DNA from 3 places in the Streptomyces sp. NPDC008163 genome. Region 1 is predicted to be linked to each of the others. Evidence: riboswitches for the same ligand, from Rfam matches in the RefSeq annotation. Region 1 holds a riboswitch; each other region holds the start of a gene.
The links. Region 1 has a riboswitch for cobalamin ahead of ACFZAT_RS23975 (ABC transporter substrate-binding protein). Riboswitches for the same ligand answer to the same signal wherever they lie in the genome.
Positions count from the first base shown of each region.

Region 2: another riboswitch for cobalamin. It lies ahead of ACFZAT_RS03650 (ribonucleoside-diphosphate reductase subunit alpha); the one in region 1 lies ahead of ACFZAT_RS23975 (ABC transporter substrate-binding protein).
Region 3: another riboswitch for cobalamin. It lies ahead of ACFZAT_RS27170 (hypothetical protein); the one in region 1 lies ahead of ACFZAT_RS23975 (ABC transporter substrate-binding protein).

Region 1 covers NZ_JBIBHG010000011.1:123,911-130,963, forward strand. Annotated here, with positions in the region: gene ACFZAT_RS23955 (acyl-CoA dehydrogenase) at 1-102, shown strand, start outside; gene ACFZAT_RS23960 (hypothetical protein) at 99-254, shown strand; gene ACFZAT_RS23965 (phosphopantetheine-binding protein) at 345-584, shown strand; gene ACFZAT_RS23970 (beta-ketoacyl synthase N-terminal-like domain-containing protein) at 581-1,804, shown strand; cobalamin riboswitch at 1,855-2,042, shown strand; gene ACFZAT_RS23975 (ABC transporter substrate-binding protein) at 2,104-3,144, shown strand; gene ACFZAT_RS23980 (iron chelate uptake ABC transporter family permease subunit) at 3,141-4,232, shown strand; gene ACFZAT_RS23985 (ATP-binding cassette domain-containing protein) at 4,229-5,008, shown strand; gene ACFZAT_RS23990 (DUF2382 domain-containing protein) at 5,094-6,116, opposite strand; gene ACFZAT_RS23995 (adenosylcobinamide amidohydrolase) at 6,491-7,053, shown strand, end outside.
Region 2 covers NZ_JBIBHG010000001.1:756,308-763,360, reverse strand. Annotated here, with positions in the region: gene ACFZAT_RS03660 (DUF3311 domain-containing protein) at 1-246, shown strand, start outside; gene mctP (monocarboxylate uptake permease MctP) at 243-1,859, shown strand; cobalamin riboswitch at 1,918-2,050, shown strand; gene ACFZAT_RS03650 (ribonucleoside-diphosphate reductase subunit alpha) at 2,191-4,587, shown strand; gene ACFZAT_RS03645 (ribonucleotide-diphosphate reductase subunit beta) at 4,587-5,606, shown strand; gene ACFZAT_RS03640 (hypothetical protein) at 5,627-5,839, opposite strand; gene ACFZAT_RS03635 (helix-turn-helix domain-containing protein) at 5,921-6,895, shown strand; gene ACFZAT_RS03630 (D-Ala-D-Ala carboxypeptidase family metallohydrolase) at 7,053-7,053, opposite strand, start outside.
Region 3 covers NZ_JBIBHG010000013.1:204,445-211,497, reverse strand. Annotated here, with positions in the region: gene ACFZAT_RS27210 (hypothetical protein) at 1-1,462, shown strand, start outside; gene ACFZAT_RS27205 (helix-turn-helix domain-containing protein) at 1,496-2,158, opposite strand; partial or broken gene ACFZAT_RS27200 (FAD binding domain-containing protein) at 2,164-2,901, shown strand; partial or broken gene ACFZAT_RS27195 ((2Fe-2S)-binding protein) at 2,898-3,176, shown strand; partial or broken gene ACFZAT_RS27190 (xanthine dehydrogenase family protein molybdopterin-binding subunit) at 3,235-3,936, shown strand; partial or broken gene ACFZAT_RS27185 (molybdopterin-dependent oxidoreductase) at 3,972-4,172, shown strand; partial or broken gene ACFZAT_RS27180 (cobalt ABC transporter ATP-binding protein) at 4,241-4,560, shown strand; partial or broken gene ACFZAT_RS27175 (ECF transporter S component) at 4,553-5,004, shown strand; cobalamin riboswitch at 5,018-5,152, shown strand; gene ACFZAT_RS27170 (hypothetical protein) at 5,193-5,576, shown strand; gene metE (5-methyltetrahydropteroyltriglutamate--homocysteine S-methyltransferase) at 5,601-7,053, opposite strand, start outside.

The sequences.
Region 1 (7,053 bases):
CTCCCCGACGAGCTGCTCGCCGACTGGCCGATCACGGGCGCCGGTTACGCCGACGCGTACGACGATCCGGAGGCCCACTGGCACACGGAGGAGGGCCGATGACGGGCACCCTCGCCCGCCGTGCGGCACGAGCCGTGCGCGGGCTCGGGGCCGGGGCCGTCCTCCTCGCCTACTGGACGACCGTCGCCGTGTGCGCGCGATGGTGCGAGGCGCCCCGGACGGGCGTTGGCGAATCGGTTCGCCGCAAGGCGTAACCGGAGCGACGCTGCTCAGTTGTTCCGGCGTCGGGGCCGTGCGCGCCGGCGCCGGACACCCCACCGGATGGGCATGAGGAAAGGAAGACCATGAGCACGATCCACCCCCGCATCACCGACGTACTCAGCCGTACCTTCAAGGTGCCCGTGGCCGAGATCCTTCCGGGCTCCACGATGGACAGCCTGGACATGGACTCCCTCGCGGCCGCCGAGTTCGCCGTCGTCCTCCGGGAGACCACCGGGGTCGAGCTGGACAACGGGACCCTGACCCGGGGGACCACTCTCGCCGAGCTCACGGCGCACCTGCAGGCGTCGGCCGGCGCCCGATGAGGACGCCGGCCATCGCCGTCACCGGGCTCGGCATGATCACCCCGGTCGGCAACGACACCGAGTCCACCTGGGACGGCGTGTGCGCCGCCGTGAGCCCGGCCCGCACCGTCCCCGCGCTCGCCGGGTGCGCGGTCGACTTCGCCTGCGTGGTCGACGGCATCGACCTGGACGCCGAGATCGGGCGCCGTACCGCCTTCCGGATGGGCCGGTACGTCAAGTTCGCGGTCCTGGCCGCCAGGGAGGCCGTCGCGGACGCCGGGCTCGACCCGGCCGGCTGGGACGGCAGCCGGGTCGCGGTCGTCGTCGGCACCAGCAGCGGGGGATCCGCGCACCTCACCGACCAGGCGCTGGTCCTGGAGCGGCGGGGCCCGGAGGCGACCTCGCCCGCCGGGGTCCTGCTGACCATCCCCAACATGCCCGCCGCCGAGATCGCGATCGAGATGCGGGCCACCGGCCCCAGCATGGCCCCCTGCACGGCCTGCTCCTCCGGCGTCACCGCACTGTCCGTCGCCCGGGACCTCCTGGCCGCCGGGCAGTGCGACGTGGCGATCGCGGGGGCGACCGAGTCGACCGTCTTCCCGATCGCCATGACCGGCTTCGCCCGGTCCGGGGCCGCCGCCCGCGCGGACGGCGACCTGTCCCGGCTCAGCCGGCCCTTCGCCGCCGACCGCGCCGGACTCGTCATGGGCGAGGGCGCCGCCGTCATGGTGCTGGAGCGCGTGGCCGACGCGGAGGCCAGGGGCGCCGAACCACGGGCCCTGCTCGCCGGCACCGGCGCCACCACGGACGCCCATCACCCCACCAGCCCGAACCCCGACGGGCGGGTCGCCGGGGCCGCCGTCGAGGCCGCCCTGCGCGACGCGGGCTGGCGGGCCGACGAGGTGGAGCACGTCAACGCGCACGGCACCGCGACCCTGCGCAACGACGCCGCCGAGGCCGCGCTGATCAGCCGGGTGTACCCGCACCGGCCACCCGTCACCGCCCCCAAGGGCGTGCTCGGGCACTGCATGGGCGCGGCCGGGGCGATCGAGGCCGGGCTGACGGTCCTCACCCTCCAGCGCGGGGTCGTCCCGCCGGTCGCCAATCTGGACGCGCCCGCGCCCGGGTTCGACATCGACTGCGTCACCAAGGTGCCGCTGGTACGGCAGGTCCGCCGGGCCGTCAGCCACTCCTTCGGCTTCGGCGGGCACAACGCGGTGGTGGCGCTCCAGCGCCCGTGAGCTGCCGTTCCCGGGCGGACGAGGGCGCGGCTGATCTGCGCGTAAGCCCGTGGTAGCGTGCCCGAGCCAGTCGAACTCCACGTAGGGGTCAGGGAATCCGGTGCGAATCCGGAACTGACGCGCAGCGGTGAGGGGGACGGGCGGGGCCACGGCCACTGGGAGACCCGGCGTCTCCCGGGAAGGCGTCCCGCCCGGACGAACCCGAGTCCGAAGACCTGCTGGCGACCGCCGTCCGGGACCGGGCGGCGGGTTCCGTACAGCGGGCCCCGCGCATGGGCCCAGAGACGCCGAGGTACCCCGTGCCGCCGATATCCGGCCCCGCCCGTTCCGCCGCCCTGCTCACCGCCGCCCTCCTCCTGCTGACCGCCTGCGGGGGGCCGCCCTCCGAACAGACCGACGCGACGGGGAAGTCGGACGGCTATCCGGTCACGCTCAAGAACTGCGGGCGCACCGTCACCGTGGACGCCCCGCCCCGGCGTGCCGTATCCGTCGACCAGGGCACCACGGAGATCCTGCTCTCGCTCGGCCTCCAGGACCGGATCGCCGCGACCGCCACCTGGACCGACCCGGTGATGAAGGGCCTGGAGAAGGCCAACGCGGGCGTGAAGCGGATCGCCGACAACCGGCCCTCCTCCGAGAAGGTCCTCGACCAGGAACCCGACCTCGTCGCCGCCGACTTCGAGTCGACCCTCGCCAAGGGCGGCGTCGCCCCGCGCGAACAGTTCGAGAAGCTGGGCGTCCCCACCTATGTCGCGCCCGCCGACTGCACCGCCAAGGACAACACCAAGGACGGCGACGGCGTCCGCACCGGAGCCCTGACCATGGACAGCGTCTACGCCGAAGTGCGCGACCTGGCGCGGGTGTTCGGCGTGCCCGAGCGTGGCGAGAAGCTGGTCGGGCGGCTCCGTGACCGTATCCGCGAGGCCGCCGACGGCATCGGCGGATCCGGCACCTCCGTCATGTACTGGTTCGCCAACTCCGAGGCCCCCTACCTGGCGGGCTGCTGCGGGGCGCCGGGCATCATCAGCCGGGAACTGGGCCTGAAGAACGTCTTCGGCGACACGCACGACGAATGGCCCCAGATCAACTGGGAGACCGTCGCCGACCGCAACCCGGACGTCCTCGTCATCGGCGACCTCACCCGCAAGTCCCAGACCGCCGAGAGCGCCGCCGGGAAGATCGCCTTCCTGGAGTCCAACCCCGTCACGAAGACGATGGACGCCGTACGCCGCAAGCGCTACGTACTGCTCAGCGGCCAGGCCATGAACCCGACCATCCGCACGGTCGAGGGCGTGGAGCTGGTGGCCGCCGGGCTGCGCGACTTCGGGCTCGCGGGGTGACGGCCACCGACCGGCTCGCCGCCCCACCCGGAAAGGCCCCGCGTGACCGGGCACCGGAAGCGGCGCCCGCACGCTCCCGGCTGCGCGGCGGCCTCCTGTGGACCGGTGGCGTCGTGCTGCTCGCCCTCTCCGTCGCGGTCGCCGTCACCATCGGACCCGCCCGGATCTCCGTCGTGGACGTCTGGTCCGCCGTCGCCGCCCACCTCGGCGTCGGCGAGGTACGGCTCAGCCCGATCCGCGACGGCATCATCTGGAACCTGCGCATGCCGCGTACGCTGCTCGCCGCCGTCTGCGGGGCGGGCCTCGCGGTCTGCGGAACCGTCATGCAGTCCCTGCTGCGCAACCCGCTCGCGGACCCGTTCGTCCTCGGCGTCTCCTCCGGCGCGTCCACCGGCGCGGTCCTCGTCGTCGTGCTCGGCGTCGGCGGGGGAGCGGTGACACTGCCCGCCGGAGCGTTCGCCGGGGCGCTGTGCTCCTTCGCCCTGGTGATGCTGCTCAGCCACACCCTGGGCGGCTCCACCGACCGGGTCGTCCTCTCCGGCGTCGCGGCCATGCAGCTGTTCTCGGCGCTGACCTCGTTCGTCGTCATGACGGCCGCCGACGCCGAGCAGACCAGGGGCGTGCTGTTCTGGCTGCTCGGCTCGCTCGGCGGGGTCGGCTGGACCGATGTGTGGGTCTGCTCCGCCGTTCTCGCCGTCAGCCTGCTGATCTGCCTGGGCCACGCCCGTACGCTCGACGCCTTCGCCTTCGGGCAGGACGCGGCCGCCGCCCTCGGGGTGAACGTCGCCCGCGTGCGGACCGTTCTGCTCTGCACGACCGCGCTGCTCACCGCCGCGCTCGTCAGCTCGGCCGGGGCCATCGGCTTCGTCGGGCTGGTCCTGCCGCACGCCGCCCGCGCCCTCACCGGCTCGGGCCATCGCAGACTGCTGCCGGTCACCGCGCTCGCCGGAGCCGTCTTCCTCGTCTGGGTCGACACGCTCGCCCGGACCGTCCTCGACCCCCAGGAGGTCCCGGTGGGCGTCGTCACCGCCCTGATCGGCGTGCCCGCCTTCGTCGCCGTCCTCTACCGCACCAGGCGGCCCGCGTGACCGGGACGACGGCCGAGGGCCTGCGGGCCGAAAGGGTCGCCCGGGAAGCCGGCGGCCGCCTCCTCCTGGACGGCGTGACGCTCGCCCCGGAGCCCGGCACCACCGTGGGCCTGATCGGACCGAACGGCTCCGGCAAGTCCACGCTGCTGCGCATCCTCTCCGGGGTCCTCGCCCCGCACACGGGCGTCGTCACCCTGGACGGCGCACCGCTGCCCGACGTCGGCCGCCGCGCGGTGGCCCGGCGCGTCGCGGTCGTCGACCAGCACGCCGCCACCCAGGACGAGCTGAGCGTCCTGGACGTCGTACGCCTGGGCCGCATCCCGCACCGGCGCGCCTGGTCGGCACCGACGGGGGCGGACGCGGCGGCGGTGGACGAGGCGTTGGAACGCACCGGGCTCACCGGCCGTCGCGACCAGTCCTGGCACACGCTGTCCGGCGGGGAGCGCCAGCGCGTCCAGATCGCCCGCGCGCTCGCCCAGCAGCCGCGCGAACTCCTCCTCGACGAACCGACCAACCATCTGGACATCCAGCACCAGCTGGAACTGCTCGCCCTGGTCGCCTCGCTTCCGCTGACCGCCGTCGTCGCCCTGCACGACCTCAACCTGGCCGCCATGTTCTGCGACCGGATCGTGGTACTCAGCGGGGGCCGGGCGGTCGCGGGCGGCACCCCCGCGCAGGTCGTCACCGAGGAACTGATCGAGGACGTCTACCGGGTGCGGTCCGTCGTCACGCCGGACGGACCGCAGGGGCGGCCCTCGGTGCGCTTCCTGCCCTGACGGCGCCGGGCACACGAGAGGGCGGGCCCGTCGGCGGGCCCGCCCTTCGCTTGTGGTGCGGTGCGGCAGTCATGCCGGCGGGGGGTCAGCGGTGGCGTCCGCGGCCGAGGTCGCCGCCGGTGTCCTTGCCGCCCATGTCCTGGCCGCCCATGTCCTTTCCGCCCTTGGTGGTGCCGTCCGCGTAGTCGATCTGCTCCTTGCGCAGCTCGGCGGAGACCTCCTTCTGCTCGGTCACCCTCTGGGTTTCCATCCGGACGCGCTCGACCGGGACGGTCTCCTTGCGCGTCGTGGCGCGCTCCGCGTGGAGGGTGACCTCCACGTCCTGCTCGGTCAGATCGCCCGTGCGCGCCGTCTTGTCGCCCGGCTGAAGCGGCTCACGGACCACCCGTACCTCCTCGTGCGAGACCGGAACGCTGCGCGTGACGTTCTCGGTGACGACGTACTTGTGGAGGCGGGCCCTGCCGCTCTCGTACTCCTCGGTGCCGATGTGCAGCTGCTCCTCGGAGCGGATCATCTCCTCCTTGCCGCCCAGGTCGGCCCCGGACCGCTGGGCACCCGCGCCGGCTCCGGCCAGCGGGCGTCCCGCGCCCGTGCCCGCCGCCTCGGTGTCCCGGTGCCTGCCGGTGCCGGCCGACTGCGTGCGGTCCGTGCCGGAGGTGCCGGCCGCACCCATGGCCCCGGCCCCTGCCCCGGCCGCCGCGCCGGTCCCGGCCGCGCCCATGGTGCCGGTGCCCGTGGTGGTCGGTGCGCCGGTCCCGGACTTGTCGCCCAGGTTGCCCCGGGTGTTCCTGGTCAGGCCGTAGTGCCGGTACAGCTCCTCCTCCTCCGACACGGACAGATGCGCGTCCGCGTCCACCCGGGGGGCTTCCTTGACCTGGTCCTTGCCGTGGGAGATGTGCAGGTCGGAGCCCACTCGACGGGCTCCGGCGAGAGGCACGAAACTCTCCTTCATGCCGAACAGGCCGGTCTTCACCGTGATCCAGTCCGGGCGGCCGGTGCTGTCGTCGACATACACGCGGCCCACGTTGCCGATCTTCTCGCCCTCGGTGTCGTACACCGTCAGGCCGTCGAGCTCTCCGGAATCCGTGAAACCGTCAGCGGCTCCCATATCCGAATCCTCCTCGCCCGGGCGCGTCCTGTGGGTGGGTCCAGCAGAGAAGGCGCGTCCGGATTCCATCGCGCCTCACCCGGATGGACGCTGCAACCGCCCGGCCACCGGGGGCGGCGCGCCGTGTCCGCATCGGACCGGCGCAGCCCCCGCGTCACGCGGCTGCGCGGCTTCCGCGCCTGTTACGCCATCCGGGTGAACGGGCCGGTCCTCGGACGCCCCGGCCCCGCCGCATATGATCAACGGGTCCACGCCGACCGGCGTCCCGCCGCGCCATCCGGGGGTGCCCCATCCGTTCCGTACGCATCCGGCTCCCCGCACAACGCGGCGAACTGCTCGCCCGGCGCGAGGACGGCGCGGAGCTGCACCACCTCGTGTGGCGGCTGGGACCCGGCTGGCGGGTGTGCAGCAGCGCGGTCCTGGGCGGCGGCATCGGCCCGCGCGAGTGGATCCTCAACGCGCAGGTGCCCGGCGGCTACCCCCGCACGGACCCGGACCGCCACCTCGCCGAGATCGCCGCCGCCGCCCACCTCACCGGCCCCGGCGCCGGCCTCATGACCGCCGCCGACGTCACCGCGTACACCACCGCCGACGACGAGGACGTGCACGCCACCGCCACCTGCGGTCTGGGCGTACGCGGCTGGGCCGCCGCACCGGCCGAGGGCACCGGCGGACCGCCGCGCCCCGGCACCGTCAACATCGTGGTGACCTTCCCGGTACCGCTGTCCGACGCCGCCCTGGTCAACGCCGTGGCCACCGCCACGGAGGCCAAGGTGCAGGCGCTCCTGGACGCCGGACTCGACTGCTCCGGCACCCCCACGGACGCCGTCTGCCTCGCCGCGCCCGAACCGGGGCCGCGGACCGGCGCCGCCGAACCGTTCGCCGGGCCGCGCTCCCGCTGGGGCGCGCGCCTCGCCAGAGCCGTACACGCCGCCGT
Region 2 (7,053 bases), on a different contig from region 1:
GAACCAGAAGGAAAACCACCCACGGTCACACCCGTGCGGGTGGTCATCGCCCTGTGTCTCGTCGCGCCGTTCGTGGCGATGCTCTGGGTGGGTTCGTACGCGAAGATCGACCCGACCTTCATCGGCATCCCGTTCTTCTACTGGTACCAGATGCTCTGGGTGCTGATCTCCACCGCGCTCACCATGATCGCGTACAAGCTGTGGCAGCGTGACCAGCGCGCCCGCAAGGGAGGTGCGTCGGCATGAAGGACGGCGTGAACGGCGTCGCGCTCGGCGTCTTCATCTTCTTCTTCCTGGCCGTCACGGTCATGGGCTTCCTGGCCGCCCGCTGGCGCAAGGCCGAGAACGAGGCCACCCTCGACGAATGGGGCCTGGGCGGACGGTCGTTCGGCACCTGGGTCACCTGGTTCCTGCTCGGCGGCGACCTCTACACCGCGTACACCTTCGTCGCGGTGCCCGCGGCGATCTACTCGCTCGGAGCCTCCGGCTTCTTCGCGGTGCCGTACACCATCCTGGTGTACCCGCTGATCTTCACCTTCCTGCCGCGCCTGTGGTCGGTCTCGCACAAGCACGGGTACGTCACCACCTCGGACTTCGTCCGCGGCCGGTTCGGCTCGAAGGGCCTCTCGCTGGCCGTCGCGGTCACCGGCATCCTCGCCACCATGCCGTACATCGCGCTCCAGCTCGTCGGCATCCAGGCGGTGCTCGACGTGATGGGCGTCGGCGGCGGCGAGAACACCAACTGGTTCGTCAAGGACCTGCCGCTGCTGATCGCGTTCGCGGTGCTCGCCGCGTACACCTACTCCTCCGGGCTGCGGGCGCCGGCGCTGATCGCGTTCGTCAAGGACGGGCTGATCTACCTGGTCATCGCCGTCGCGATCATCTACATCCCGATCAAGCTGGGCGGCTTCGACGACATCTTCGCCTCCGCCCAGGACAAGTTCACCAAGGCGGGCGCGGGCAGCCTCGCACCGGCCGCGGCCGGGCAGTGGGGGTACGCGACCCTGGCGCTCGGGTCCGCGCTGGCGCTGTTCATGTACCCGCACTCGATCACGGCGACGCTCTCCAGCCGCAGCCGTGAGGTGATCCGCCGCAACACCACGATCCTGCCGCTGTATTCGCTGATGCTGGGCCTGCTCGCGCTGCTCGGCTTCATGGCGATCGCCGCCGGCGTCAAGGTGCAGAACGGCCAGCTGGCCATCCCGCAGCTGTTCGAGAACATGTTCCCCGACTGGTTCGCGGGCGTGGCCTTCGCCGCGATCGGCATCGGCGCCCTGGTGCCGGCCGCGATCATGTCCATCGCGGCGGCGAACCTGTTCACGCGCAACATCTACAAGGACTTCCTGAAGCCGGACGCGACGCCCGAGCAGGAGACCAAGGTCTCCAAGCTGGTCTCGCTCCTGGTCAAGGTCGGCGCGCTGGCCTTCGTCCTCACCATGGACAAGACCGTCGCGATCAACTTCCAGCTGCTGGGCGGGATCTGGATCCTCCAGACGATGCCGGCCCTGGTCGGCGGCCTGTTCACCCGGTGGTTCCACCGCTGGGCGCTGCTCGCCGGCTGGGCGGTCGGCATGATCTACGGTACGGCTGCCGCGTACGGGGTCGCGAGCCCCACGCAGAAGCACTTCGGCGGGTCCTCCAAGGAGATCCCGGGCCTCGGCGAGATCGGTTACATCGGCCTCACCGCGTTCGTGCTGAACGTCGTGGTCGTCGTCGTCCTCACCTTCGTCCTGAACGCCGTGAAGGCGCCTGCCGGGATCGACGAGACCTCCCCGGGCGACTACACCGCGGACGCGGGCGACCCGGGCGTCCAGGAGAAGCTGCCGCCGGCCACGGCGGGAGCGCCGGGCGGTCACTGACCGCACACCTTTACGCCACGCGACACAACATGTGGGGGCCGCCCGACAGGACGGCCCCCACATGTATGCTCATGCTCGCTGTCGCCGCAGGGGAATCCGGTGTGAATCCGGAACTGTCCCGCAACGGTGTATTCGGTGCGCTTTGGTGCATCCGTGGAGTCCGAGGACCTGCCGACAGCGCATCCGGCTCGACCGAACCGGATGCCCAGACGTCCGGGCCTCGTGGGATGGGCCGGTGGACGCCGCACGGAGTGCCGCCCCGCCCGGGCCCCCTCCTGCCCGGCTGCCCCCGCTCCCCGCCGGGCCGGAGCCGAGCGAGGGAGAGCACCACGTGACCATCGCGCCAGCCGATCCGGTCTCAGCGGCCGAAGCAACGGGAACCGCGGGCGACGGACCCGGCACCGCACTGCTGCGGACCCTGACCGAACTCACCGCCGACCTGCCCGACACCGACCCCGGTCGCGTCGCCGCCGCCGCACTGCGCGGCCGCAACGCCCGGTCGGACGAGGCGGAGCTGCGCTCGCTGGCCACCGAGGCCGCGGCGGGCCTCATCTCCGAGGACCCCGCCTACTCCCGCCTCGCCGCCCGGCTGCTCACCCGGACCATCGCGGACGAGGCCGCGGGGCAGGGCGCCACCTCGTTCTCGGCCTCGGTCGCCGTGGGCCACCGCGAGGGCCTGATCGCGGACCGCACCGCCGCCTTCGTCACCCTGCACGCGGCCGCCCTGGACGCCCTGGTCGAGCGGTCCCTCGCGGACGGGGCCGACGACCGCTTCGGGTACTTCGGGCTCCGCACCCTGCACAGCCGCTATCTGCTGCGCCACCCGCATACCCGCGAGGTCATCGAGACCCCCCAGCACTTCATGCTCAGGGTCGCCACCGGGCTCGCCGAGGACACCTCCGAGCGGGCGCTGGACGAGGTCGCCGCGCTGTACGGACTGATGAGCCGGCTGGACTACCTGCCGTCCTCGCCGACGCTCTTCAACTCCGGCACCCGCCACCCGCAGATGTCCTCCTGCTATCTGCTGGACTCGCCGCTGGACGAGCTGGACTCGATCTACGACCGCTACCACCAGGTGGCCCGGCTGTCGAAGCACGCGGGCGGCATCGGCCTCTCGTACTCCCGCATCCGCGCCCGGGGTTCGCTGATCCGGGGCACCAACGGCCACTCCAACGGCATCGTGCCGTTCCTCAAGACGCTGGACGCCTCCGTCGCCGCCGTGAACCAGGGCGGCCGGCGCAAGGGCGCCGCCGCGGTCTACCTGGAGACCTGGCACGCGGACATCGAGGAGTTCCTGGAGCTCCGCGACAACACGGGCGAGGACCAGCGCCGCACGCACAACCTGAACCTGGCGCACTGGATCCCGGACGAGTTCATGCGCCGCGTCGACGCGGACGGCACCTGGTCGCTGTTCTCCCCGGCGGACGTGCCCGGGCTGACCGACCTGTGGGGCGACGAGTTCGACGCCGCGTACCGGGCGGCCGAGGCGAAGGGCCTGGCCCGCAAGACCATGCCGGCCCGCGAGCTGTACGGCCGGATGATGCGGACCCTGGCGCAGACCGGGCAGGGCTGGATGACGTTCAAGGACGCCTCCAACCGCACCGCGAACCAGACCGCCGAGCCGGGCAGGGTCGTGCACTCCTCGAACCTGTGCACCGAGATCCTGGAGGTGACCGACGACGGCGAGACGGCCGTGTGCAACCTCGGCTCGGTCAACCTCGGCGCGTTCGTCGAGGGCGGCTCGATCGACTGGGAGCGGCTGGACGCCACCGTGCGGACCGCGGTGACCTTCCTCGACCGGGTCGTGGACATCAACTTCTACCCGACCGAGCAGGCCGGCCGGTCCAACGCCCGCTGGCGGCCGGTGGGCCTGGGTGCGATGGGGCTCCAGGACGTCTTCTTCCAGCTGCGGCTGCCCTTCGACTCCCCCGAGGCCCGGGCGCTCTCCACGAAGATCGCCGAGCGCATCATGCTCGCCGCCTACGAGGCGTCCTGCGCCCTCGCGGAGAGGTCGGGTCCGCTGCCCGCCTGGTCCGGGACCCGGGCCGCGCGCGGGGTGCTGCACCCCGACCACTACGACACGGAGCTGAACTGGCCGGAGCGCTGGGACGCCCTGCGGGCCCGGATCGCGAAGACCGGGATGCGCAACTCGCTGCTCCTGGCCATCGCCCCGACCGCGACGATCGCCTCGATCGCGGGTGTCTACGAGTGCATCGAGCCCCAGGTCTCGAACCTCTTCAAGCGGGAGACCCTGAGCGGTGAGTTCCTCCAGGTCAACGGCTATCTGGTGGACGAGCTGAAGCGGCTCGGCGTGTGGGACGCGCGGACGCGTGAGGCGCTGCGCGAGTCGAACGGCTCGGTGCAGGGCTTCGCCTGGATCCCGGCGGACGTGCGGGCGCTGTACCGCACCGCGTGGGAGATCCCGCAGCGCGGCCTGATCGACATGGCGGCGGCCCGTACGCCGTTCCTCGACCAGAGCCAGTCGCTCAACCTGTTCCTGGAGACGCCGACGATCGGCAAGCTCTCCTCGATGTACGCGTACGCCTGGAAGCAGGGCCTGAAGACGACGTACTACCTGCGGTCGCGTCCGGCGACCCGGATCGCCCGTGCCGCGTCCGGTGCCGCGCCGGCCGCCGCCGCCGTCCCCGCACAGCAGGCGCAGGCGCCCGACGCGGACGCCATCGCCTGCTCCCTGGAAAACCCCGAGTCCTGCGAGGCCTGCCAGTAATGACCGCCGTCACCACCGAGAAGAACCTGCTCGACCCGGGATTCGAGCTGACCCTGCGCCCGATGCGCTACCCGGACTTCTACGAGCGCTACCGGGACGCGATCAAGAACACCTGGCACGTCGAGGAGGTCGACCTCCACTCCGACGTGGCGGACCTCGCGAAGATGACGCCCGCCGAACAGCACCTGATCGGACGCCTCGTGGCGTTCTTCGCGACCGGTGACTCCATCGTCGCGAACAACCTGGTGCTGACGCTGTACAAGCACATCAACTCCCCCGAGGCGCGGCTGTACCTGTCGCGGCAGCTGTTCGAGGAGGCCGTGCACGTCCAGTTCTATCTGACGCTGCTCGACACCTATCTGCCCGACCCGGACGACCGCGCGGCGGCGTTCGCGGCGGTGGAGAACATCCCGTCCATCCGCGAGAAGGCGCAGTTCTGCTTCCGCTGGATGGACTCGGTGGAGAAGATCGACCGGCTGGAGTCGAAGGCGGACCGCCGTCGCTTCCTGCTGAACCTGATCTGCTTCGCGGCCTGCATCGAGGGGCTGTTCTTCTACGGCGCCTTCGCGTACGTGTACTGGTTCCGCTCGCGCGGGCTGCTGCACGGCCTCGCCACGGGGACCAACTGGGTCTTCCGCGACGAGACCATGCACATGAACTTCGCGTTCGAGGTGGTGGACACGGTCCGCAAGGAGGAGCCGGAGCTCTTCGACGACTCCCTCCAGCAGCAGGTCACCGACATGCTGAAGGAGGCCGTCGAGGCGGAGTTGCAGTTCGGCCGCGACCTGTGCGGCGACGGCCTGCCCGGCATGAACACCGAGTCGATGCGCGCGTACCTGGAGTGCGTCGCCGACCAGCGGCTCACCCGGCTGGGCTTCCCGGCGATGTACGGATCGCAGAACCCGTTCTCGTTCATGGAGCTCCAGGGGGTCCAGGAGCTCACGAACTTCTTCGAGCGGCGCCCGTCGGCGTACCAGGTGGCCGTCGAGGGCACGGTCGCTTTCGACGACGACTTCTAGGCCGACACCCCCTAGGGGGACTAGATTCTCGCCCAGCTCCTGACGTACGGACGCCGTGCGGCCCCCACCGGCCGTGCGGCGTCCGCCGTTCGCGGTGGGCGGGTACTCCGGTCCTGTTCCGCTTCGCGCAGCTCGCGGTCGATGCGGCGCTCGCGGGCCATGCCGACCAGCGCCGGCAGCAGGACGAGGGCGAAAAGTGCGGAAATGCCGAGGAAGTTCTGGAATGTGTTCATGCCTCTACTGTCCTCGTTCCGGCACGGAAGCGGCAGTGGCAGGACTGTCATAGGACATCGAATTACTGCCACACTGATTCCATGCTGAACAATGTCGCCGCCCTGATGCTCGATGACGTCCACCCCTTCGAACTCGGCGTGCTCTGCGAGGTCTTCGGCCTCGACCGCAGCGACGAGGGCCTGCCGGTGCACGATTTCGCGGTGGTCTCCGGCGAGGGGCCCGAGCTGCGGACGCACGCCGGCTTCACGATCCGGACCCCCTACGGCCTCGACCGGCTGGAGGAGGCCGACCTCGTCGCCGTACCGGCCGGCAGCCGCTTCGGGGAGCGCGAGTTCCCGGCGGAGGTCCTGACCGCCCTGCGCCGGGCCGTGGAGCGGGGTGCCCGGGTGCTCAGCGTCTGCTCGGGGGCCTACCTCCTGGGCGCGGCCGGGCTGCTGGACGGCCGCCGCTGCACCACGCACTGGCGGCACGCCGACGACCTGGCCCGCCGTTTCCCCGGGGCCGTCGTCGAGCCGGACGTGCTGTACGTGGAGGACGGGCCGGTCACCACGTCGGCGGGGACGGCGGCGGGGATCGACGCCTGCCTGCACCTGGTCCGCCAGGCGTACGGGCCGGCCGCCGCCAACACCATCGCCCGGCGGATGGTGGTGCCGCCGCACCGGGACGGTGGGCAGGCGCAGTACATCCAGCGGCCGCTGCCGCGCACCCGGTGCGACACCGTGGGCGACACACTCGCCTGGATGGAGCGCCACCTCGACCGCGAGATGACCGTCGAACAGCTCGCGGACCGGGCGCACATGTCGCCGCGCACCTTCGCCCGCCGCTTCCAGCAGGAAACCGGGACCACTCCGTACCGCTGGCTGCTGCGCCAGCGCGTCCTGCTGGCCCAGCATCTCCTGGAGACATCCGACGAAACCATCGACACCATCGCCGACCGGACCGGCTTCGGGACGGCGGCGGCGCTGCGCCACCAGTTCGTCCGGGCACTGGACACCACGCCACAGGCGTACCGGCGCACCTTCCGGGGGCCTTCCGCCATCACCGAGGCGGCCTGAGGCGAGCTGAGCGCATCGGATCATTCGCGACCGGCGCGAAGACCAGCCTGAGGCCGGGCAGCGCGGCGGTGCAGACGAGGGCGGCACACCGCTGCGGGCCGGGGCGGCACACCGCGATGGGGGCCCGCCGACGGACGGCGGGCCCCCATCGCGTCGGT
Region 3 (7,053 bases), on a different contig from region 1:
CCCGCACGCCGACACCGCCGGAGGCGTGATCGAGGCCGATGTGCTGACCGCGCCCGGCCGTTACCCCGTCGCACTCCTCGACGCGGACGGGAACGGCATCCCCTTCGAGGCCGAACCGCTGGGCGAGGAGACCGCGTTCGCGGCGGACCTCGACCTCCTGCCGGACTCCCGCCCCTCCTTCCGCCACCGCCTCCGCTTCCGCGCCCCCGAGCTCACCGGCTTCGGCTGCGACGTCGTACGGGTGGTGCTGGGCGACAACCCGCCGGCCGAGGCCGAGTCGGCCCTGGCGGACACGGCCGCTCTGGAGGCCCCGGACGGGGGCACCCTCAGCCCCGCCGCCGACGCCTCGCTCACCTGGCTCCGGCCGGACGGCACCCGCCGGGCGGGCTACGGGCTGCTCACGGACGGCGGCGACCGCGGCGACACGTACAACTACGACCCCCCGGCCGACGACCGCGTCGTCCGCCCGAGGCTGACCGCCTCCCGGGTGCGGACCTCGCCGGTGCGCCAGGTCATGGAGATCGACGCGGTGCTCGACCTCCCGGTGGGCCTGACCGCTACACGCGAGGGACGGGCCGCCCGCACCCGGGAGGTGCCCGTACGCATCGAGGTGTCGCGGTGGCACGGGGATCCGCTGCTGCGCTGGCGCATCGAGCTCGACAACACGGTGACCGACCACCGGCTGCGGCTGCACGTTCCCGGCGGGGGCGGCGACGGCACCTGGACCGGGGACGGCCACTGGAGCCTCGTCGATCGCCCCGTCGCCGTGGACCTGGGCCCCCTGCCCCAGGAGAAGGGGCACGAGGCGGTCTGCGGCTCCGCCCCCGTGCAGAGCCTCGGCGCCATCGGCCGGGGTGAGGACCGCACGGCGCTCATCGCCCCCGGACTGCCCGAGATGCGGGGCCTCGGCGCCGGTGAGACGCCCACCGGCGCCGACGAGGAGATCGTCGTCACCCTGCTCCGCTCGGTGGGCTGGCTCTCCCGCTTCGACCTGCGCAGCCGGACCACCGGCGCCGGACCGGCGCTGCCCACCCCGGAGGCCCAGTGCCAGGGACGGCAGACCTTCGAGGTGGCGGTCGTGACGGGCGCCCCGGTCGCTCGCGACCACGACCTGGTACGGACGGCCGCCCGGTTCCGTACCCCGCCGAGGGCCTGGCAGCTCCGCCCGGGCACCGCCCCGGACGCCTACCGCAGCGCCCTCACCGCGCAGGGGGCACTGCTCGGCGCCCTGAAGACGGCCGAGGACGGCAACGGACTGATCCTCCGCCTCGCCAACCCCGGTGCCGAGCAGCGCGTCGCGCACGTCTCGGCCGCTCCCGGTTCCCTGCTCGCCCCGTCGCGGCTGGACGAGCGGACGGACGGCGAGGCCCCCGTACATGCCGGGGAGGAGGCCGTCGCGTGGCCGCTGGACCCGCACGCGACGCTGACCGTGCGCGTGCTGCCGCCGGGCAGCCCCGAGTGATCCGGTGACGAGGGCCGGGGGTGAGCGCCTTGCTCACCCCCGTGCCGGGGCCTCGTTCAGCCAGAGGGCCGCGGTGACACCGCGCGGGTAGTAGCGGCTGGCCATGACGTCACCGGCGAGCATCTGATCGCTCCGGGCCCAGGCCGCGTTCCCGGGCCGCAGCAGCCAGGGCCTTTCGTTTGGATCATGCTGGGCTCGCGGGGCGTGGCACGCGCGTCTGCCGCGTTGTCGCCCTCCTCCGCCTCGCAGCCACACGCACCACGACCCGCTCATCGTGGCCGACCGGGAGAACAACCGCCTGGTCGCGCTGGACCCGGACGGCGCGCTGACCGGCACGGTCGCGGAGCGGCTGCGCAAACCGAGCAGCGTCGCCCTGCACGAGGGCTGCCTGCTGGTGGGGGAGTTGGAGGCGTCGCTCCTGGGAGGCCGGCACGTGCTGCTGAGGTCGAGGCGGTTGTCCAGCCGGGACAGGTCACGGCCGGTGAGGAGTTCGATGCGCCGGACGCGGTAGTGGACCGTGTTGACGTGGATGTGCAGGGCGTCCGCCGTGCGGGTCCAGGAGCAGTCGTGGGCCAGGAACGCCTGCAAGGTGTCCAGGAGCATGGGGCCCGACTTCGGGCCGGCCGCGAGGAGGGGGCCGAGGACCGTCTCGCGGTAGACCTCCCGTACGTCCGAAGGGACTCCCGCCAACAGCATGGCCAGAGCCGCAGCCGCACCTGCGCCGACTGGTCGACCTGAGCCGGATGGGCTGGGAACCCCTGACGCGCCACCCCGACGGCTCGCTGGAAATCTCCGCCACGTCCACGATCGCCCAGCTCTCCCGCTACGGGCGGCGCTCGCTGCACGCGCCCGCCGCCCCGCTCTTCGAGCAGTGCTGCCGCGCCTTCCTCGCCTCGTTCAAGATCTGGAACATGGCGACCGTCGGCGGGAACCTGTGCAACGGACTGCCGGCCGGGCCGATGATCTCGCTGACGGCCGCGCTCGACGGCAGCTGCCTGCTCCGGGCGCAGGACGGCTCCGTACGCGAGGTGAAGGTGGCCGACTTCATCCGGGGCGCGGGCCTCAAGGACCTCGCGGAGGGCGAACTGCTGCGCTCGGTGACGCTGCCCGCGCGGGCGCTGCGCTGCCGTACCGCCTTCCGGCAGGCATCGCTGTACGGTCTCGGCCGGTCCGGCGCCCTGGTGACCGGCACGCTCGATCCGGTGGACGGCTCGCTCGCCGTGACGGTCACCGCCGCCACGGTCCGGCCCTTCCGGTTCTGGTTCCCGCTGCCGCCGACGGCCGGGCGGCTGCGGTCCGCCATCGACGCGGCGGTGTCCGGCACCGAGTGGTTCGACGACATCCACGGACTGCCCGAGTGGCGCCGCCACATGGCGCTGCGCCTCGCCGAAGAGGTCCGCCGCGAGCTGACCGATCCATCCGGAAGGGACGACCGATGAGCTACGAACTCCACGTCAACGGACGCACGTCCGAGGAGGAGCCGCGTGCCGGCCAGTGCCTGCGGACCTATCTGCGCGAACGCGGCTGGTTCGGCGTGAAGAAGGGCTGCGACGCCGGCGACTGCGGCGCCTGCACCGTCCACGTCGACGGCGAGCCGGTGCACAGCTGCCTCTACCCGGCGGTGCGCGCCGCCGGCCGTACGGTGACGACCGTCGAGGGCCTGGCCGCGTCGGACGGCGAACTCCACCCCGTACAGCGCAAGTTCCTTGACGCGCAGGGCTACCAGTGCGGGTTCTGCACCGTCGGGTTCCTGATGACCACGGCGGCCCTGGACGGCCGGGACGGTCGTCGCGGGCAAGGCGGTGCTCCTCGCCGAGACCTCCCTGGAACAGCGCCTGCGCACCCTGGCCGCCCGCCACACCGGAGTCGCCCGGCACCTGTGCGTGCTCGGCGCGGAGTCCGTCGACTGCGCCGGGCGGCTCGTCACGCTCAAGGAGCTGTACGAGGCGGGGCACACCCTCGGCGCGGCGGACGAACTCGCGGCCGAAGGGCACTGGGGCGGCTCGCCGCGCTCCGTCGCCTTCAACGCCCAGTGGTTCCGGATCGCCGTCGACCCCGGCACCGGCGAGATCCGCATCCTGCGCAGCGTCTACGCAGCCGACGCCGGGAAGGTCATGAACCCGATGCAGTGCCGGGGCCAGGTCGAGGGCGGCGTGGCCCAGGCGCTCGGCGCGACGCTCTTCGAGACCGTCCGGGTCGACGACCGGGGCAGGGTCACCACGGCCGCGTTCCGCCGCTACCGGCTGCCCCAGTACGCCGACGTCCCCCGGACCGAGGTGTACTTCACGGAGACCTCCGACTCGACCGGCCCGCTCGGCGCCAAGTCCATGAGCGAGAGCCCCTTCAACCCCGTCGCGCCCGCGTTCGCCAACGCCCTGCGGGACGCCACGGGCATCCGCTTCACCGAGCTGCCGGTGACCCGTGACCGGGTCTGGCTCGCGCTGCACCGGCGGGCGGAGGGGGTCGGCCGATAGACCAGGGCCGTGCCAGGCCCGTACTCGTACATAGGCTGTCCTGGGCGGAGATCGACGCGGACTTCGGCAACGCGCCGGTCCTGCTCGCCACCCGCATGGACGACCACGACCTGGACGAGGCCGGCACCCAGCTCGTCGTCCCGTCCGACCGGTGCGGCGCGCGCTACGTCAGTGCCGTCACCGGCATCTGGCTCGGCCGCCACCACCGCGAGGAGGGTGTCCCGGAGGCGGTGTGACCGTGCCTCAGGCGCCCCACCTCAGGGCGATCGTGTCGCCCACGCCGATGGACCGGTTGCGGGTGGCCGAACGCGTCGTCCAGTACGCCGACCGCGTACTCCACCTCTCCGGCGACGGCCAGGTCCGCATCGGCGCCCCCGTCGACATCCTGCGCACCTCCGCCATCGCACCCCCATCGTGGAGCTCCGCCGCGCCGCCGGATGGGACCCCCTCCCGCTGTCCATCCGCGACGCCAGGCGCACCGCCCGCGAGCTGCGCACCCGACTGACCGGCCACACCCCGGCACCCGTCCGCCAGGGCCCCGGACCCGACCGGCCCGACCTGCTCACCGCCCGCAAGGTGACCCTCGCCCACAAGGGCGTCCCCGCCGTCCGCGAGGTCGACCTCACCCGCGCTGCGCCCCCTCGGCGCGGGCACGGCGGGCATCGAGACCGTCTTCTTCGTCCTCGTCCTCGCGGGGCGGGTCTTCGGCCCGGGCTTCGGCTTCACCCTCGGCTGCACGTCGCTGTTCGCCTCCGCGCTCATCACGGGGGCGTCGGCCCCTGGATGCCGTACCAGATGTTCGGCTGCGCCTTCGTCGGCATGCTCGCCGGGTTCCTCCCGCGCGCCACCGGCCGTCGCGAAGTCCTTCTGCTCGCCGTCTACGGCTCCCTGTCCGGCTACCTCTTCGGATTCCTCCTCAACCTCTCCTTCCGGCCGTTCTCCCTCGACCCGAACAGCTCCATCGCCTACCTGCCCATCCTGCTCGCCGGCCCCGCCGTGCTCACCACGTTCCGCCGTGCCGCCCGCCGCGCCCGCTGCCGCGCCCCGGCCCGCTTCACCGCGCCTCAGCCGGTGGACCGTCCTGAGGGTCATGAGACGATGGCCGCCGAATCGGGCGACGGGAGCTGAGGAAGCCGGTGTGAATCCGGCGCGGTCCCGCCACTGTGACCGGGCACGACCCGGGAGCCAGACACTCACACCGTCGCCACCTCCACGACGTCCGGGGCGGACCTCCCCGGTGAGAGGCGGACGGCGCCATGCCGGAATCAGCGACCCCTTCGGCCACGGCCTCCGCACCCAGCAGAGTGACGGTGTGCCGGGACTGCTGCTGCGGCACGGTCAAGGTGCCGGGCGACCACAGGGCCCAGACCGCGCGGCTGCGCTCGGCCGTCCCACTGCGCGTCTCCGAGTGCCTGGACGTGTGCGAACAGGCCAACGTCATCGTCGTACAGCCGTCGGCCGAGGCCCGTCGCGCCGGGGCCCGGCCGGTGTGGCTCGGCCTGGTCAACGACCCCGACGCGACCGAGGACGTCATAGCCTGGGTGAACGCCGGAGGCCCGGGCACGGCCCCGATGCCGGAGATCCTCGACCTGTACGCGTTCGACCCGGGCGCGCCCGGCCGGGGGCCGGGACGCGAGTGACGTCCCGGCCCCCGGCAACCCCGTTCAGGAGGAGGGCAGTTCCGCCCGGACGGTACGGGCGGCGGCGACCAGGTTCTCCAGGGAGGCCCGGGTCTCGGCCCAGCCGCGGGTCTTGAGGCCGCAGTCGGGGTTCACCCAGAGCCGTTCGGCGGGGATCGCCTTCAGCCCCGTACGCAGCAGCTCGGCGGCCTCCTCGGCGCTCGGGACACGGGGCGAGTGGATGTCGTAGACCCCCGGTCCCGCCTCACGCGGATAGCCGTGGGCCGCCAGCTCGTGGGCCACCTGCATGTGGGAGCGGGCGGCCTCCAGGCTGATGACGTCGGCGTCCAGGTCGTCGATGGCCTGGACGATGTCACCGAACTCCGCGTAGCACATGTGGGTGTGGATCTGGGTGGCCGGCCGCACCCCGCTGGTCGTGAGCCGGAACGCCTCCGTGGCCCAGGCCAGGTAGTCCGCCCGGTCGGCCGCCCGCAGCGGCAGCGTCTCGCGCAGGGCGGGCTCATCCACCTGGATCACCGAAGTCCCGCTCGCCTCCAAGTCATTGACCTCGTCGCGCAGGGCGAGGGCGACCTGCCGGGCGGTGTCCCCGAGCGGCAGGTCGTCGCGGACGAACGACCAGGCGAGCATGGTGACCGGACCCGTGAGCATGCCCTTGACCGGGCGGTCGCTCAGCGACTGGGCGTAGGAGGTCCAGCGCACGGTCATCGGCTCGGGGCGCGAGATGTCCCCGGCGAGGACCGGCGGACGCACGTACCGGGTGCCGTACGACTGCACCCAGCCGTGCTGGGTGGCGAGGTAGCCCGTCAGCTGCTCGGCGAAGTACTGCACCATGTCGTTGCGTTCGGGTTCGCCGTGCACCAGGACGTCGATGCCCGTCTTCTCCTGGAAGGAGACGACCTCCCGGATCTCCGTCCGGATGCGCTCCTCGTAACCCGCCGTGTCGATGCGCCCGGCGCGCAGGTCGGCGCGGGCCGTCCGCAGCTCGCCGGTCTGCGGGAACGAACCGATGGTTGTCGTCGGCAGCAACGGCAGCCCCAGGTGCGCCCGCTGGGCCGCGGCCCGCTCGGTGTACGGCTGGGAGCGGCGGCCGTCCGCGTCCGTCACGGCCTCGGCCCGGGCGCGCACGGCCGGGTCGCGGGTGAGGGGGGAGCGGGCGCGGGAGGCCAGGGCTGCCCTGTTGGCGGAGAGTTCGCCGGCGATGGTGTCGGTGCCCTGCGCGAGGGCCTTCGCCAGGGTGACGATCTCCGTGGTCTTCTGCCGGGCGAAGGCCAGCCAGTGCACGATCTGCGGGTCGATGTCCCGCTCCGCGGCGGCGTCCAGCGGCACGTGCAGCAGCGAGCAGGAGGCGGCCACGTCGACGCGGTCGGCCAGCCCGAGGAGGGTGCCGAGCGTGGACAGCGACTTCTGGAGGTCGTTGATCCAGATGTTGCGGCCGTTGACGACACCGGCGACCAGGCGCTTGCCCGGCAGTCCGCCC